Regions from separate parts of the Mesorhizobium sp. M6A.T.Ce.TU.016.01.1.1 genome, predicted to be linked through region 3. Evidence: riboswitches for the same ligand, from Rfam matches in the RefSeq annotation. Region 3 holds a riboswitch; each other region holds the start of a gene.

Region 1 (4,354 bases), on a different contig from region 3:
GGACGCATTGGGCGCTCGCGATCACTAGTATCCTCAGGATCGATTGCAGCGCTTCCGAAGTGAGTACCGCCAATTAAAAGTCGGTTGCCTTTTTCCACCGCCGCCTCACACATCGTGTTGGAGCTGAAGAGCTACCTGCAAATCCTCGCAGCGGGCGCGGCCACATCCCTGATTTTACAAATTAACACGTCTTGATTTTTAGAAAATGCCACGTGCGATGATGGCGCCGCCAAAAAACAATGTCACGCGAGATGATCATGCCTGAGGTAAATGGTCCGCCAAAGTTTGGAACGGTATACCGGTTGAATGATGGATACACCAGGCCGGATAAGGGCTTCGGGTTCCGGACGACGAAACTAATCGACGGATACGCGCTGCGCTTGAGGGAAGCTGCATGCGCGTTACGGTTATCACCATCCAGGGATGCCGGACATGATCTTGAATAGTGACATTGCAGGCCAAAGAGCGGCCGAGGAGCTAGCAGAGGGCCTGAAATCGCAGGGCAAGCAGCAATACGAAGACAGGTCGAGGGAACGCGAACGAGATATGTCTCGTTAGGTCGCACGTTGCAGCAAGGGTGCCGTCGGAAGGCAATCCGCCGTGTCCTGAACGAGGTAACCTGCACTTTTCGAGAATTGCCACGGCGGTACCCTATTTTCGGCTGTGAAGCACACGAGACCCGCGACGTGAGACCCAGTTGCTCAATGCCCAGTTGCTCAATGAGCTTTCTTACGAATAAGGGAGAATTTCCGCGGCCGGACTCTCTCTGAGTGGGCGTGCATGACTGCCAACGGAAGGTCTTGCACGCACCCTTGCGATCTTGAGCAATGGTCGCCATGACTTTCTTCTTGCAGGCTTTTGAGTGGCCCAGCCTGCGATCACCAGACCCCACCGACTCTAAAGAGCGTGGCAGACGGGATAGTCGAGGTTGCCCGGGCACAACCACGCTCAAGGCTTGCGCCGCCCAGAGGACACGCTGAAAAGGCAGCATGGGGGCGCGAGCTCGCCATTCACGAGAGATTCGACATGAAGACCATGCAAGAAAAAGACATTCCCGCATTCGTGCAAGCAGTTGCGGACGCCGGCTGCAACATTTGCGCGATTGGCAACTTGGGATACGTCTTTGGCGATGCTGATTTGACGCCGGCGCAACGGAGGGCCGTCGAGCCACAGCTGCGTAGGATTGCTGAAATCTACGGCGAACGCGATCATCTCATGGACGAGATAGCTGTATATCTGCGGTCGATCGGACGCCATGTCGAGGTTGAGCCGAAGACAGGTGTTTCCTGATGGCCGCGATCGCGTTCCGTAGTCGCCATTTCTATTGGTAACGAGAAGCCGTCTTCCAACATCTGAATCATAAGGGAGGTGACCCGCAAGGCCGCTCTCGAGACCGCAAGTCTGAGCCGCTGACGCATGGCGATAACCAGACTGTCCGAACTGGGCGGCGATATTCTTCGCGTCGATGCCTTCCTCGACCAGGTCGCGGTAGGCGGCGATCTCATCTACCGCATGCATAGCCAAGCCAGGGAAGTTTTCGGCAGGGGAATTCAGACTGGAGGGCACGGCCGATCCGGCCGCCGACGACCCCGCAGGGATTGCCATGTACGGCAACGCCAACAGCAGGCGGATCAATACTCGGATAATGGCGGCCGGATATGTAGCGATCGATCGCCGCATGCAATAGCTTAGTTGCTTTCAAAGGCGGTCGTACGAACTGCAAGCAAGCTAAACGATTGCGTCAACTCGTCCACGCAGAGCGAAAACTCCGCGGCCCATGCGATTTCTCTGCTGGAACAGCGGCACATCCTCAGCGCCAGGACACGGCCGCCGCCGTCGGGTTTTACGAAGCCGGTGATTGCATAAGTTGCCCGCAAGATATCATTGGTATCGGGAACGCCGCCGATGCTGCATCCTGAATCGAGCGGCCGCCCGCACCTGCCAGCCCGACGACCAGATCATTATCTGCAACTCCATCTACCTGGACGAGGTGCAAATCACCTCGCTGAAGCCGCGAATCGTCACCTTGGACCAGGATAACCACATCCGTGACCGCCTGAGCTACTCGGTGGATCTCGACGCACATGGCCGATACAGTTTCTCCATCCTTCACGAAGCGAAAGAGGCTTTGGCCATTCCAGCCCTGGTCTCCGGGGCGTGACTTGTCCCCGATGCATGCGCGAGCTCTCCGCCCGGTTTTGACAGGCCGCCGGTCATCGCCACCGGCCGAAGGCGCCCGAATGCGCTTGACAAGATAGCGTCGGCCCGTCCAACCTGACGCATTCACCAGGGGAGTCCCGGCAAGGGGCTGAGATACTGCTTGCTTTCGCGGCGCAGTGACCCGTTGAACCTGATCCAGTTCATACTGGCGTAGGGACGGTGCAAGCGCTTTGCGGGAGTTTATGCCCGAGGTCCTGTTTCGGCAGGTCGACAGAAGCGTCTTTTCATCCTTCCGGCACAGAACTGGGTCTCCAATGCATGAGCAAAGGAGCCTCACGATGAATGCCCTCACCCCCGCCGTGTCGACGGGACCACTGCCCGCCTCGCGGAAAATCCACAAGCCCGGCCTCCTCCACCCCCAGATCAGGGTGCCGATGCGCGAAATCTCTGTTCATCCGACTGCCGGCGAGCCACCCGTCACCGTCTACGATCCGTCCGGCCCCTATACAGACCCGACTGTCGAAACCAGCATGGAAAGGGGCCTTGCCCGGCTTCGCCACGAATGGATCACGGCTCGCGGCGATGTCGAGGCCTATGACGGCCGCCATGTCCGGCCGGAAGACAATGGATTCGTCACGGGCGAGCGCCTGACGCCGGAATTCCCCATTCGCAACCGGCCTCTCAGGGCCAAGGCCGGCAAGGCGGTGACTCAGCTTGCCTATGCGCGCGCCGGCATCATTACGCCTGAAATGGAGTCCGTGGCTATCCGCGAGAACCTTGGACGCGAGATCGTGCGCGGCAAGCTTGAGCGCGACGGTGAGAGCTTCGGCGCGGCGATCCCGGACTTCGTCACGCCGGAATTCGTGCGCGACGAGGTGGCGCGCGGGCGGGCGATCATTCCCGCCAACATCAATCATCCAGAGAGCGAACCGATGATCATCGGGCGAAATTTCCTGGTCAAGATCAACGCCAACATCGGTAACTCCGCTGTCACATCGTCAATGGCCGAAGAGGTCGAAAAAATGGTCTGGGCGATCCGCTGGGGCGCCGACACGGTGATGGACCTGTCGACCGGCCGCAATATCCGCAACATCCGCGAATGGATCGTGCGCAATTCGCCGGTGCCGATCGGCACGGTGCCGCTCTACCAGGCTCTCGAAAAGGTCAACGGCATTGCCGAGGACCTGACTTGGGAGGTCTACCGCGACACGCTGATCGAGCAGGCCGAACAGGGTGTCGACTATTTCACCATCCACGCCGGCGTGCGGCTGCACTACATCCCGCTGACCGTAGACCGGGTCACGGGCATCGTCTCGCGCGGCGGATCGATCATGGCCAAATGGTGCCTGCACCATCACCGGGAGAGCTTCCTCTACGAGCATTTCGCGGAAATCTGCGACATCTGCCGCGCCTATGATGTGTCCTTTTCACTCGGCGACGGGCTTCGTCCAGGCTCGATCGCCGACGCCAATGACGCAGCGCAATTCGCCGAATTGGAAACGCTCGGCGAGCTGACGCAGGTCGCCTGGGCGAAGGACTGCCAGGTGATGATCGAAGGCCCGGGCCACGTGCCGATGCACAAGATCAAGGAGAACATGGACAAGCAGCTCGCCGTCTGCGGAGAGGCGCCGTTCTATACGCTTGGACCGCTGACGACCGATATCGCGCCTGGCTATGACCACATCACCTCAGGGATCGGCGCCGCCATGATAGGCTGGTTCGGCACCGCAATGCTTTGCTACGTCACGCCGAAGGAGCATCTCGGCCTTCCCGACCGCAACGACGTCAAGGTAGGCGTCATCACCTACAAGATAGCCGCCCATGCGGCCGATCTGGCGAAGGGGCATCCGGCGGCGAAAGTCAGGGACAATGCCCTTTCCCGCGCGCGCTTCGAGTTCCGCTGGGAGGACCAGTTCAACCTGTCGCTCGACCCCGAAACAGCACGCTCCTTCCACGACCAGACCTTGCCCAAGGAAGCGCACAAAGTGGCGCATTTCTGCTCGATGTGCGGGCCGAAATTCTGCTCCATGCGCATCTCCCACGACATCCGTGCCGAGGCCCAGAAAGAGGGCATGGCGGCCATGGCGGCAAAATATCGCGAAGGTGGCGATCTCTACATGCCAGCGGACGAGGCCGGCGTACCGCTCATGCCAGAGGCGCCGGAACCGTCATGAGGGTGCTGGTCAAAGGGGCA
Region 2 (4,354 bases), on a different contig from region 3:
GCATGAGGAGGCAGGGCCGCTCATCATCGAGAAGGGCGACGGCATCTATGTCGAGGATCTGGCCGGCAACCGCTACATCGAGGCGATGGCCGGGCTCTGGAGCGTCGCGGTCGGCTTCTCGGAGAAGCGGCTGGTCGATGCGGCGGTGCGCCAGATGTCCAAGCTGCCTTATTATCACGACTTCGGCTCCAAATCGCATTCGCCGCTGATCGATCTCGCCGAGAAGCTGGTGCAGATGGCGCCGGTGCCGATGAGCAAGGCGTATTTCACCAATTCCGGCTCCGAGGCCAACGACACGGCCATGAAGATGATCTGGTACCGGTCGAATGCGCTCGGCCAGCCGGCACGCAAGAAGATCATCAGCCGCATTCGCGGTTATCACGGCGTCACCATCGCCTCGGCAAGCCTGACCGGCCTGCCCAACAATCACATTTCCTTCGACCTGCCGATCGCCAGTGTGCTGCACACGTCGACGCCGCACCATTGGCGCGAGGCGCTGCCAGGCGAGAGCGAAGAGCAGTTTTCGAGCCGGCTTGCCGACGACTTGGAAAAGCTGATCCTGGCCGAGGGCCCGGAAACCATCGCCGCCTTCTTCGGCGAACCGATCATGGGCGCCGGCGGCGTCATCGTTCCCCCGGCCGGCTACTGGGAGAAGATACAGGCGGTGCTGTGGAAATACGACATCCTGCTCGTCGCCGACGAGGTCATCTGCGGTTTTGGCCGAACCGGCGAGATGTTCGGTTCGCAGACCTTCGGCATCAGGCCTGACATCATGGTGCTGTCGAAGCAGATCTCTTCCTCCTACCTGCCGATCTCGGCCCTGCTGATCAACGAGAAAATGTTCGAGCCGATTGCCGACGAAAGCAATCGGATCGGCACCTTCGGTCATGGCTTCACCGGCGGCGGCCATCCCGTCGCGGCGGCGGTCGCGCTCGAGAACCTGAAGCTGATCGAGGAGCGCGACCTTGTCGGCAATGCGCGCACGGTCGGCGCGCATATGCAGAAACGGCTGCGCAACCTCGCTTCGCACCCGCTTGTCGGCGAGGTGCGTGGCGTCGGCCTGATCGCGGCGGTCGAACTGGTCGGCGATAAGGTGACCAAGACGCCGTGGGAGACGGCCGGCGCGCTGGGCGGGCTTGTCAACGGCTTCATGCAGCAGAACGGCGTCATCTCGCGCAACATGGGCGACGCGCTGGCCTTCTGCCCGCCGCTGATCATCACCGAGCCCCAGGTCGATCAGATGATCGACGCGTTTGAAAGATCGCTCGAAGCCGCGGTCAAGCAGGTCGGATCACAGAGCTGATCAGGTCGTCCAAAGCCAGAGCTGAATGGGCCTTGGTGATTGGCGAAGCCGAAGCGGTATCCAATCTCCCCCCTTGCGGGGGAGATGTCCGGTAGGACAGAGGGGGGTGTGAAGGATCGCCAACTTTCGACTTCAGCCTTGCCAACCCGAATCAGCTTGAGGGCGCGGCTGCGATCGATTGACAGGTCGGAGGGAAGCACCCCCTCTGCCTGCCGGCATCTCCCCCGCAAGGGGGGAGATCGGCAGCTTCGGCGGCGCCGCCAAGCTCGGTAATTGGTCTGAAGCGATTGCTGGGAACGATTGCCCTGGGCCACACTTGAACATCCGTTGCGCGGGTGCTACGTCGCCCATATCGACAGGGGCGCTCCGTATTGCCGGGGCTGAGATGGTGGGTGCAAGCCTTCGGTCCCTCAAGCTGATCTGGGTAATGCCAGCGGAGCGAGGCGACCATGTTTTCAGGTGCACAGATTTCCCTGTATCCGATGTGCGACGATTTCGTCGGCGTCATCCTTGGGGCGCTTTCGGCGCTCGATCCGTATCGACCGAATTTCCGCATCGAGACCGACGACATCTCGACGCTGATCGTCGGCCCGCCGGAACAGCTTTTCCCGGCCATGCGCGACCTCTTCGCATCGGCGGCGGCGAGTGGCGTGCATTGCGTGTTGTCGGCGACGGTGTCGCGCGGCTGTCCGGGCGAGCCTGACGATCCGATCTGCACACCGATTTCCGGCAGCAGCCACGAGCTGTCCCTGGCAGAGCGCATCGGCGCGGCGCGGGCGCATGTCGACAGTGCGAAAAAGCTCGGACAGGAGGTCGCCGCGCAGTTCTCGCTCTATCCGCTCGGCAAGGGCCATCACATGGACGAGATCTACGGCTGCATCGACTTCCTCAAGACTTCGGGCGTCTTCGACAGGTCGAAGAATTTCTGCACCAAGCTGAGAGGCGATGCCGGACCTGTATTCGCGACGCTGTCGGAAGCCTTCCTTCGCTTCGGCGCGCCGCAAGGCCATGTCGCGCTCGACCTCACCGTGTCGGCGAACAGCCCGAGCCCTTGTTAGGGCGTGTCGATATTCGGGGTGATGCCGGCCTGCGAGCGGCGGTTTCCTGCGATACTCACGCACCCAAAAAGTGCGCTCCGTTCCCGTTCTCGGACCCCACCATTCTCGGCTCGGCGACGACGTCGATCGGCCGGCCCTCGGCCGCCGCGTTCACCGCGGCGGGATCGCGCTCAGGTGATGTCTCAGTTTAACTTGCGGCTCACGACCCAGCCGACCTTGTGCAGTGCCGACCGCCGTTGATATGCTCGATCATTCCGTCAGCGGGGAAGGATGTTCGATATCTCGCGTCGCGACCTGACACTTGGCGCAGCCGGTGCTCATGCTGCGTTTGGGCTCCACAAGCCGATCACGTTTGTCGACGCGGCCCGCGCTCAACACGCCGTCGCTCAACCTTTCCGAAAATACAAGGTTGGCGACATTGAAGTCTTTTCTCTGATTGATGGCATGCGTGACGTTCCCCTGCGGGAGGGTATGGTCAGGAATGTCAGCGTCGAACAGGTCAAGACGGCGTTGCGTGGTGCCGGTTTCCCGACAATCAGGCGCCCCTGCGGTTTATCGTCATGGCGCTAAAGCTGCGCGATCAAGTGGTCCTGATCGACTCGGGTACCGGCGGTCATCCGATTTATGATGAGGGGAACGGCCGGCTATTCGAGAGCATGGCTGCGGCGGGCCTTGACCCCAAGGCAGTCAAGACAATCCTGATCTCCCATCTGCACGGCGACCACATTTATGGCCTCATGAACAATGAGAGCAATGCGCAGGTCTTCCCGGATGCCGACATCGTGGTGCCCGCCGAGGAATTGAAATGGTGGACGCGCCCGGGAGTCGAGTCGATCGATCTCGGACCGACGCGCAAGGGCCTCGCTCAGCGCATTCAGGCTACGGTGGCTACGTGGAAAAACGTCAGGACCTTTGAGGGAGAACCAGAACTCCTACCTGGCGTGCACGCCGTTCAGGCCCCCGGCCATAGCCCGGGAATGGTCGCGCATCTGGTCACCTCGGGCGGCAAACAGCTCCTGATCAGCGCTGACGTGGTCAATCTTGCGCCCCATGTTTCAACAAATCCCGAGTGGCAGCTTGCTATCGACCAGGATCCGCAAATGGCCGTCGAAACGCGAAGGAAGATCTTCGATCGCGCGGTCGCCGACAAGCTCACCATTTCGGGTACTCACTGGTTGATGCCGAACGTCGGCACGTTGTCCAAGGATGGCAACGGCTACGTATTCGCAGCCGACGGGTAATATCACAGTACCCGCTGCCAACTGGACGACGACGGCTGCCGTGCCGGACGAACCGGTCGGCGTCAGACGTCGAACGCAGAACCAAGCGAGAGCGATAATCTTGGCTATCAACGGGTCGCTGCGAGATCCGAAATGGCGTCTGGAACGACCACCAGCTTGCCGACGAAATCCTTGGCGATGAAATCCGCTTGGGCGCGGTGGAAATCGGAGAGCCTGTAGACGCCGCCGACCAGCGGCCGGATCTTCTTGTCTTCGATGTAGCGAACAATACGGCGGAAGTCGTGCCGCGTGCCCTGGCTCGAGCCGTGCAACTGCAACTGCTTGAGATACATGGTGCGCAGATCGAGCTGCACGACCGGGCCGGCAATTGCGCCGGCTGTGGTGTAGCGGCCTTCGGGCCTGAGGATGCGCAGCAGATCGTTGAAGATCGCGCCGCCGACCAGATCGGCAACCACGTCGATCGGCTGGCCGCCGGTTGCCTCATTTACCGCAGCCGGCAGGTCGGTCACACCCCGGGTGATCACCGCCTCGGCGCCGATGTCGAGCACGGCCTGTTCCTTGCCCTTGCCGACGACTGCATAGGGGACGGCGCCGCGCGCCCGCGCCAGCTGCACGATGCCGGAGCCGACGCCGCCCGACGCGCCGGTGACCAGCACGCGCTCGCCGGCCTTCAATGCGGCACGTTCCAGCATCTGCTCGCCGGTGAGATAGGCGCAACAGAAGGTGGCGAGTTCGACATCGGTCAACTCGGT
Region 3 (4,354 bases):
ACGCTTCAGGGCCAGTGCCCGTCGTCCCATGACGAGCGACAGCGACAGCGCCACCGAAAGCAGCGCCGCCAGCAAGGCGAGCACTGCGCTGGTCAGCGTCGCTTGCCGCACAGCGCTCTCGCCCGCCAGCCGGCCAAGATCGGCGCCAAGGCCCGACATCACCGTGGCCGCCATCGGCCCGGCGACGAACAGCAATGCCAGAACGATCAATGCTGCGTTCAGCACGGTCTCGCCGACGCTTGCCGAAAGATACCGGCGCGGTGCCACCGACAGGTTGGCATCGCCGACGGTGTTGGCGCCGAGCCGCATCAACACCAGCACCACGACGAAGGTCAGCGCGATCTGCAGCAGTGTCAGCGTCACCGCGCGGGCAGGATCGAAATCGAAACGCAGCGCCTGGTAGATAGCGACCTCCAGTGTCGTCGCGCGCGGCCCGCCGCCCAGCGTGAGCACGATGGTGAAGGATGTGATGCACAGCATAAAGACAAGCCCGGCGACGCCCGGCAGCGCCGCCCGCAGCGTCGGCCATTCGATCAGCCGGAAGGCGGGTCTGGCGCCCATGCCGAGCTGGCTCGCCAGCCGCCACTGGTCGGCCGGCACTGTCCCCAGCGCTTCAAGGAACAGCCGCGTTGCCAGCGGCAGGTTGAAGAAGACGTGGGCGACGAGGATGCCGGACAGGCCGTATATGCCCGGCCAACCCTGACCGCCAATCGCGCTGAGCAGGCCGGCGAAATAGCCGGCACGGCCATAGAGGGCCAGAATGCCGAGCGCGGCGACGATGGCCGGCAGCGCCAGCGGCACGGCGAAGAGCTGCAGGATCAGGCCGCGGCCAAAGAACCACGGATGCCGCGACAGCGCCCGCGCAACGAGCAGCGCCGGCAGGACGGACAGCAGTGTCGACAGAAGCGCTTGCCATAAGGTGAAACGGACAACGCGGAAGAGATAGGGGTCGAAGGCCGACGCGGCGCCGGACGGGTCGCGGGCGCCTTCGACGATGAGCCCGGCGAACGCTCCACCGATCAAAAGTGCTATTGCCGCAAGCGCGAGAATGCCAGCTGTGACGCGGGAATCCGATGATGGCGCGCGTTGCACGCTAGACCACCAGATTCGAGATTCTTAGCGAGGATTGCGTTCCTTCGCGCCCCCCTCTGTCCTGCCGGACATCTCCCCCACGAGGGGGGAGATTGGCAGGTTCAGCGCTCCGCTCATTCCGGCAATGTCGGAGATTGGCGAAAGCCGGCATGATGGCCGATCTCCCCCCTCGTGGGGGAGATGTCCGGCAGGACAGAGGGGGGCGCCGTAGAGTGATCATCGTCAATCAGAAGCTACTTGCTCATCACCGCCAGCCATTCGTCGACCCAGGCCTTGCGGTTGGCGGCGACCTCTTCGGGGCTGAACAGCAAGGCCTTGGTCGGCTTGACGAGCTTGTCGAAGGCTGGGTTGAGCGGCTTGTCGGTCTTGCCGGCAGGAAACATCCAGTTGGTCTCGGGAATGACGTTCTGGAATTTCGGACCGGTCATGAAGGCCAGGAACTTTTCCGCCAGCGGGTTCTTCGCACCAGTCGTGGTGATGCCGGCAACCTCGATCTGCAGGTACTCGCCCTCCTCGAAGGACGCCGCCTGATAGCGTTCGGTGTTTTCGGCGACCATGTGATAGGCCGGCGACGTGGTGTAGGACAGCACCATCGGCGCCTCGCCCTTGGTGAACAGGCCATAGGCCTCGCTCCAGCCCGGCGTCACGGTGAGCACCTTTGCCCTGAGCTTCGCCCAGGCTTCCGGCGCCTTGTCGCCATAGACCGATCTCACCCACAACAGCAGGCCGAGACCGGGCGTCGAGGTGCGCGGATCCTGGATGACGATCTTCTCATCGGCATCGCCCTCGACCAATTCCTTCAGGCTCTTCGGCGGGGTCTTCAGCTTTTCGGTGTCGTAGACGACGGCGAAATAGCCATAGTCGAACGGCACAAAAATATCGTCGCTCCAGCCGCCCGGCACCTTGACGTCCGATACCGGGCCATGCGGCGAAAACAGGCCGGTAGCCTTGGCTTCCACCGTCAGATTGGTATCGAGGCCGAGCACGATGTCGGCCTTGGTCGCGGCCCCTTCCAATCTGACGCGATTGAGCAGCGCGACGCCGTCGGCGACCGCAACGAAATCGAGAGTGCAGCCGCATTCCGCCTCGAAGGCCTTCTTGACCGCGGGGCCTGGACCCCAGTCGGCGGTGAAGCTCTCATAGGTATAGACGGTGAGTTTCTCCTGCGCGGATGCTGGCCCGGTGCCGAGAACGGACGCGGCAAGCAGCATTGCCGAAACAAGAGAGTATGAAAACGTGCGCATCGGCGCCTCCTTCGTTCGCATTGAAAGGAATTGAGGCGTCGGGCTGTCCGAAACGTCTAATCCCTCCGCCGGTACAAACCGGATCAGGTTCAGCGGGTTGGCATGGTTGCCTCTCAGCTGGTCCGCGAAGATCGCGTCCAGCACCCCGTTAGAGCGTTTCGACACATAGGCCCGGCCGAAGTGCTGCGCAAGCTGAAGTTTGCAGGGCATCTGGAGCGCGGCCTTCCGTTTCGCAAGCAGGGCTGGTAAGGGCCACGCATATGAGCAAATTCACCATCCTGCTTGGCGGCGATCTTATCCGCACGCCGCTGCTCGACCGCCAGGTCGAAGGCTCCCGTGTCATCGCCGCCGACGCCGGCATCGGCCATGCCCGGACGCTGGAGCTGACGCCGGAACTCTGGGTCGGCGACTTCGATTCGGTGCCGGCGGACTTGCCGGACGATCTGGCCGCCGTGCCCCGCCAGGTGTTTCCGGCAGAAAAGGACAAGACCGACGGCGAGCTGGCTATCGCCGCTGCGCTCGAACGCGGCGCGACCGGGCTCGTGCTCGCCGGCGCGTTCGGCGGCAAGCGCACCGACCACGCCTTCCTGCACCTCGCGCTCAGCATCCGGCTGGCCGAGGCAGGCATAGAGGTGCTTTTGACCAGCGGCGCCCAGGAAGGCATCCCCTTGCTTCCCGGAAAGACCGGCTTCGACTACGCCGACAGCACGCTGTTTTCGATCCTCGGCTTCTCCGACCTTTCCGGCTTGACCGTTACCGGCGCCAAATGGCCGCTGAACCACGTCGAGGTCGCGTTCGGCTCATCGCTGACCATTTCCAACGAGGTCAAGGGCCGGCTCGAAATCGCGCTGGGCAGCGGCCGCGCGCTGTTGCTCGCCCATCCTTTTCCCCTACCTGAAAGCTGACATGGCGCCGCCACTTCTCAATCTCGACGGGATAAGGCTGACTTTTGGTGGCACGCCGCTGCTCGACGGGGCGGAACTGACAGCGTCGGCGGGCGACAAGATCGCTTTGGTCGGCCGCAACGGCTCGGGCAAGTCGACGTTGCTCAAGATCGCTGCGGGATTGATCGAGCCGCAGGACGGCGAGATGTTCCGCCAGCCTTCGGCGACAGTGCGCTACCTGCCGCAAATGCCAGACATGGATGGTTTCGCCAGCGTCCGCGCCTATGTCGAGGCGGGGCTTGGACCCGCCGATGACCCCTACCGCGCCACCTATCTGATGGAGCATCTCGGCCTGTCCGGCGAGGAACGACCGAACGACCTGTCCGGCGGCGAGGCGCGGCGCGCTGCCCTTGCCCGCGTCATGGCGCCGGAGCCCGACATTCTCCTCCTCGATGAGCCGACCAACCATCTCGACCTGTCGGTCATCGAGTGGCTGGAGGAGGAGCTTGCCCGCACCTCTTCGGCGCTGATTGTCATCTCGCACGACCGCCGCTTCCTCGAGCGCGTGTCACGCGCCACCGTCTGGCTCGACCGCGGCCAGACCCGCCGTCTCGACAAGGGTTTTGGCCATTTCGAGGAATGGCGCGACACGGTGCTGGAAGAAGAAGAGCGCGAGCAGCACAAGCTCGGCCGCCAGATCGTGCGCGAGGAGCACTGGCTGCGTTATGGCGTGACGGCGCGACGCAAGCGCAACATGCGCCGGCTCGGCGAGTTGCAGACCATGCGCCAGCGCTTTCGTGGCCATCGCGGCGCCGAGGGCGCGGCGACCATGGTGGCCAGCGACGCCGCCGAATCCGGCAAGCTGGTGATCGAGGCCAAGAACATCGAGAAGAGCTTTGGCGACCTCACCGTGGTCAAGGGCTTCTCGACCCGTATTCAGCGCGGCGACCGCGTCGGCTTGGTCGGGCCGAACGGCGCCGGCAAGACGACGCTCTTGAAGATGCTGACCGGCGAATTGAAACCGGACTCAGGCACGGTGCGGCTCGGCACCAATCTGGAGATCGCCACACTCGACCAGAAGCGCGAGGCGGTCGATCCGCAAGAGACACTGGCGCAATACCTCACCGACGGACG
Region 4 (4,354 bases), on a different contig from region 3:
TGCCGCGCGGCACATCGAGATCGATACCATCGACCGCGCGCAGCTTGCCGAAGGTCTTGACGAGGCCGCGGGCAGAAATGGCTGACTGGGCAAGACCCGTGGAGGGCACACCCATGGGAGAAGTATCGTTCATGCAATCATCCGGCAGTCACAGAATGAACGCCAATTTCGGCGTGATGGCTGCGTTGTCAATCCTCTTCAGGCGCACGAGCGTCCGGCCTATCCTCATGCCAGAGACCCGACCGCGCACGGTGACCTAACCCTCGAGGGTTACGAGCCAGTCAGATCATATGTCGGAGAGGCCTATTACTCGTCTCGGGGCTTTTCACTCGATCACGGCGCAGGCCTGACGATTTCCGGCATCACCGGCAGGCTGGCTTTTGTAGTCGTCCTGTCCGCCGTGGATCATCAATGCCTTGCCTCGTATTGCCGTTTCTCCACCGTCCAGTTTGACCATGCTGTTGAAAGCCTGGGCACGCAAAACGCCGTCGGCGCCGACTCGCTGATTTGGCATGTCGCCCGCGTGCGGGCCTTTTCCAGTGAGATATCCATGTTCGGCATTCGTCGGATTGAAGTGCCCACCTGCCGAGTCATGGCCGGTCTGATGGTCGCACTTTCCGGTTTCATGAACATGGAACGCGACCCATTCACCCGCCGGCAGTCCTGTTACCTCCAACGCGATCAGCACACCCTGCGCCGTCTCGGTCAGCGTGGCCGTTCCGTTCTTCTCGCCAGCCATGTTGACGAATTCGGCTTTCGCGGTCGCGGTGTCCTGAGCCGCTGCAGGCATCGCGACCGCCAGCGCCAATCCTGTTGTTGCAAGCAATTTTTTCATCCACTCAGCCTCCGGTTGTCCAAGGACCCCAAACAACAACGGGGCCTCTTCGTTCCATTTGGGAATGGAGTTTGTCTCCGGCGCGGCCGCCAGAGAAGCGGGGGTGATGCGTGGAACTCGATAGTCTCCGTGTCATGGAGTGAAGTTTCACGACGTGATTACACCAATTCGAAGAGTTCCGCGGTTTGCCAACCTGCCAGCAGCATGATGACAACGCCAACGAGCCTGAGAAGCGTCTTTTCTGCGATTGACTTCACTACCAATCCGGCCATCGGCGCTGCGACTACGCCGCCAACGATCAAGCCGGCAACGGAGAGTAGATTTTCCGTTAGCTCTCCTGCCTCCTCCCAATGGCCCGTTAGTAACGCAAACAAGAAGGTCAGAGACACCGACAACGTGATGAGGAACTCGCTGGCATTGACCGTGCCAATAACGTAGCGGGGCGTGCCGCCAAAACCGAGAAGGCCCGTCGTTACGATGGGTCCCCATCCGCCGCCCCCTGCGGCATCGAGAAATCCACCACCTAGTCCAAGGGGAGGTACCACGCCTGGAGGGACCGGATTGCTTGGGATCCGCCGGAATGACCGGAACAGGAGCCAAGCTCCGACGAGCGCAAGGTATGTGGTCACATACGGCTTCATGACGGCTCCTTCAAACGAGGTGAGCACAAAAGCGCCGAGAACGCCGCCGATCACGCCAAATGGCATCAGCCGCCAGAAAAGCTTCCAGTCAATGTTGCGGTGATAGAGGTGAGCCGAACCTGAGGCCGCAGTGGTAAACAGCTCAGCCGCGTGAACTGAAGCCGAAGCGTGTGCAGGAGACACGCCAAACCCCAGTAATGTTGTCGAGGAAACCACGCCGTAGGCCATGCCGAGAGCCCCGTCCACAGCTTGAGCTACAAACCCCACGAACGCAAAAAGAAGGAATTCTTGCATTTGGCTCTCCAACAAAGTGCGGGTCGTAATTGGCGATAGAGAAACTCGCTACCTACAACGTATGCGATTATATCTTCACGCTTCCACAATTCACCAAACGCGTGGCATCGATAATGGTGACGACGAACGGAAAACGATCCGCTCGACCGACGCCTTTCCCATACCTTCACAGTCATTTAGTTTCTCAGAATATTGAGGGCGATCTCGGACAGGACGCCGGATTGGCATTCTTTTTCTGTTTTGCTCAGATGCCCCTGCGGGTACCTGAACCTCCTCTGACCCTGAGGTTTCACGGGCCGGACGCAGACTTGCAGCTCCACCCTTTATCTGTTTAATTGCCGCCATCCACAGGGGTGCTCCGTATCGTCGGGGCTGAGAGATGGGCTGCAAGCCCGTAAACCCTAGAGCTGATCTGGATAATACCAGCGGAGCGAGGCGGGCGATGTTTTCTGGCGCACAGATTTTTCTTTTTCCGATGTCCGGCGATTTCGTGGGCCCGCCCGAGGACCATATCACGATCGACCTCACGGTCGCGGCCAACGGCCCGACCCCGCGCTGATCTTTCGCGCCGGAGGTCTCGCATGTCTCAGCTCTTCTCCGCCGCGCCGCGAATCGCAGCCTTGTTCGCCAAGGTCGGACCGGCCTTGCTATCGGTCGGCACGCTGGTTTTGGCTTGGGAGCTCTATGCGCGCATTTCGGGCATCTCGCCCACCACGCTGCCGGCGCCGTCACGAGTCCTCGCCCAAGCCATCCAGCAGCGCCAGGCGCTGTTCGACAACACCGTGCCGACCATCAGCGCCACATTGGCGGGTTTCGCCTGCTCGCTGGCCGTTGCCTTCATCCTTTCGGTGCTGATCGACTTCTTCAAGCCGCTGCGCCGCGCCCTGTTCCCGGTATTCATTATCAGTCAGATCCTGCCGCTGGTGGCGATCGCCCCGCTGGTCGTTCTTTGGTTCGGCTTCGGGCTGACGCCGAAAATCATGCTGGTCGCGCTCCTGACTTTCTTTCCCATGCTGGTCGCGCTGGTGCAGGGTTATGAATCGACGGATCGGGACATTTCGGCGCTTCTGAGTTCGATGGGCGCTTCCCGCATGCGCATTTTCCTGCTGGCCCGCCTGCCCTCCTCGCTGCCCTATTTCTTCGCCGGGCTGCGCATCTCGATCACCTATGCCGTGGTCGGCGCCATCTTCGCGGAATATGCCGGCGCGGCCAAAGGGCTCGGCATCTACATGCTCAACGCCAAGAACAATTTCCGACCCGATCTCGTGCTCGCGGCCGTGCTGGTCAGCGCGTTGCTCACGCTGGCCCTGTTTGCCGCCACGGTGCTGATCCAGCGCGCCGCCATGCCATGGGAACGGCTCGATGCCGCGCGAAAATCATGAACAGGCGGCTGGAATTGCGCCAGATCAGCAAAAGTATTGGCGATGTCGACGTGCTTGCCGGCATCACCCTGCATGTCGAGCCGGGCGAATTCGTTTCAATCCTCGGCCCCTCCGGAGCCGGCAAATCCACGATCTTCAGGTTGCTGACGGGCGGTCTCGAAGGCCACGACGGCGGCATCGACTTCGACGGGCGGCCACTGGCCGACGCGCGCCGACCGTTTGCCTTCATGCCGCAGCACGACGCCCTGATGCCCTGGCGCACGGTTATCGACAACACCGCGCTCGGCCTGGAAGTCCAGGGCATGTCCCGTAAGGCGGCGCGCGACAAGGTGGCGCCGCTCTACGGCGAATTCGGCCTTGCGGGCTTCGAGCAAAAGTATCCGGCGCAGCTTTCGGGCGGAATGCGCCAGCGCGCCGCGCTGTTGCGTACCGTCGTTCAGGACCGCGCCATGCTGTTGCTCGACGAACCGTTCGGCGCACTCGACGCCCTCACGCGCACCGGCATGCAGCGCTGGCTTCAGACGATGTGGGACCGACACCGCTGGACCGTCCTGCTGATCACCCACGATGTCCGCGAGGCGGTCTTCCTGTCCGACCGCATCTATGTGCTGAGCGGCCGCCCTGCCCGCGTGCTGCGCGAAGTCGCCATACCTCTTCCGCGCCCGCGCAAGGATCTTGCCTCGCCGGAAGCCAGCGCCATCGAAGCCGACATCCTTCATACGCTTCTCGATCCACAGCCCGCCCAAAGGACATGACCATGCTTTCAAGACGCCTCTTCATCGCTGCCGCATTGATCACCGGGCTCGGACCCGTCACATCCGTCTGTGCCCAGCAGACTGTCACCGTCGCTCTCGACTGGACGCCGAACACAAACCATGTCGGACTCTATGTCGCCCGGGCGAAAGGCTTCTACGCTGAGGCCGGGCTCGACGTGCAGATGCTGCCCTATACCGACACTGCGGCCGGTACGCTGATCGCCAACCGCGTGGCCGATTTCGGTATACTGGGATCCATAGGATTGTTCACCCAACGCACGGCCGGCGCCGACCTCGTCGCCACCTACGCCATCATGCAGACGGAAACCGGCAGGCTGGCCTTCAATGCGGACCGCGCCGATATACAATCCCCCAGGGACCTGGACGGCCTGACCTATGGCGGTTTCGGCAGCGCCTGGGAGAATGCGCTGATCGGCACCATCATCC

What was found. A riboswitch is a leader RNA that binds a small molecule or an ion and turns the genes downstream of it on or off. The one in region 3 is predicted to bind thiamine pyrophosphate.
Region 1: another riboswitch for thiamine pyrophosphate. It lies ahead of thiC (phosphomethylpyrimidine synthase ThiC); the one in region 3 lies ahead of thiB (thiamine ABC transporter substrate binding subunit).
Region 2: another riboswitch for thiamine pyrophosphate. It lies ahead of EOC94_RS20560 (YkoF family thiamine/hydroxymethylpyrimidine-binding protein); the one in region 3 lies ahead of thiB (thiamine ABC transporter substrate binding subunit).
Region 4: another riboswitch for thiamine pyrophosphate. It lies ahead of EOC94_RS21510 (ABC transporter permease); the one in region 3 lies ahead of thiB (thiamine ABC transporter substrate binding subunit).

What each region holds. Positions count from the first base shown of each region.
Region 1 is NZ_RZTJ01000018.1:54,416-58,769, reverse strand. It holds gene EOC94_RS25795 (hypothetical protein) at 1,027-1,290, shown strand; partial or broken gene EOC94_RS25790 (aspartate 1-decarboxylase) at 1,904-2,161, shown strand; TPP riboswitch at 2,279-2,395, shown strand; gene thiC (phosphomethylpyrimidine synthase ThiC) at 2,499-4,334, shown strand; gene thiO (glycine oxidase ThiO) at 4,331-4,354, shown strand, end outside.
Region 2 is NZ_RZTJ01000011.1:127,263-131,616, reverse strand. It holds gene EOC94_RS20570 (aspartate aminotransferase family protein) at 1-1,303, shown strand, start outside; TPP riboswitch at 1,651-1,762, shown strand; gene EOC94_RS20560 (YkoF family thiamine/hydroxymethylpyrimidine-binding protein) at 1,753-2,361, shown strand; gene EOC94_RS20555 (hypothetical protein) at 2,632-2,931, shown strand; gene EOC94_RS20550 (MBL fold metallo-hydrolase) at 2,922-3,602, shown strand; gene EOC94_RS20545 (alcohol dehydrogenase family protein) at 3,710-4,354, opposite strand, start outside.
Region 3 is NZ_RZTJ01000001.1:313,068-317,421, reverse strand. It holds gene thiP (thiamine/thiamine pyrophosphate ABC transporter permease) at 1-1,092, opposite strand, end outside; gene thiB (thiamine ABC transporter substrate binding subunit) at 1,326-2,336, opposite strand; TPP riboswitch at 2,380-2,494, opposite strand; gene EOC94_RS01610 (thiamine diphosphokinase) at 2,597-3,241, shown strand; gene EOC94_RS01605 (ABC-F family ATP-binding cassette domain-containing protein) at 3,243-4,354, shown strand, end outside.
Region 4 is NZ_RZTJ01000012.1:128,332-132,685, forward strand. It holds gene EOC94_RS21495 (hypothetical protein) at 1-133, opposite strand, end outside; gene EOC94_RS21500 (superoxide dismutase family protein) at 326-835, opposite strand; gene EOC94_RS21505 (sulfite exporter TauE/SafE family protein) at 994-1,770, opposite strand; TPP riboswitch at 2,110-2,222, shown strand; gene EOC94_RS21510 (ABC transporter permease) at 2,352-3,152, shown strand; gene EOC94_RS21515 (ABC transporter ATP-binding protein) at 3,146-3,907, shown strand; gene EOC94_RS21520 (ABC transporter substrate-binding protein) at 3,904-4,354, shown strand, end outside.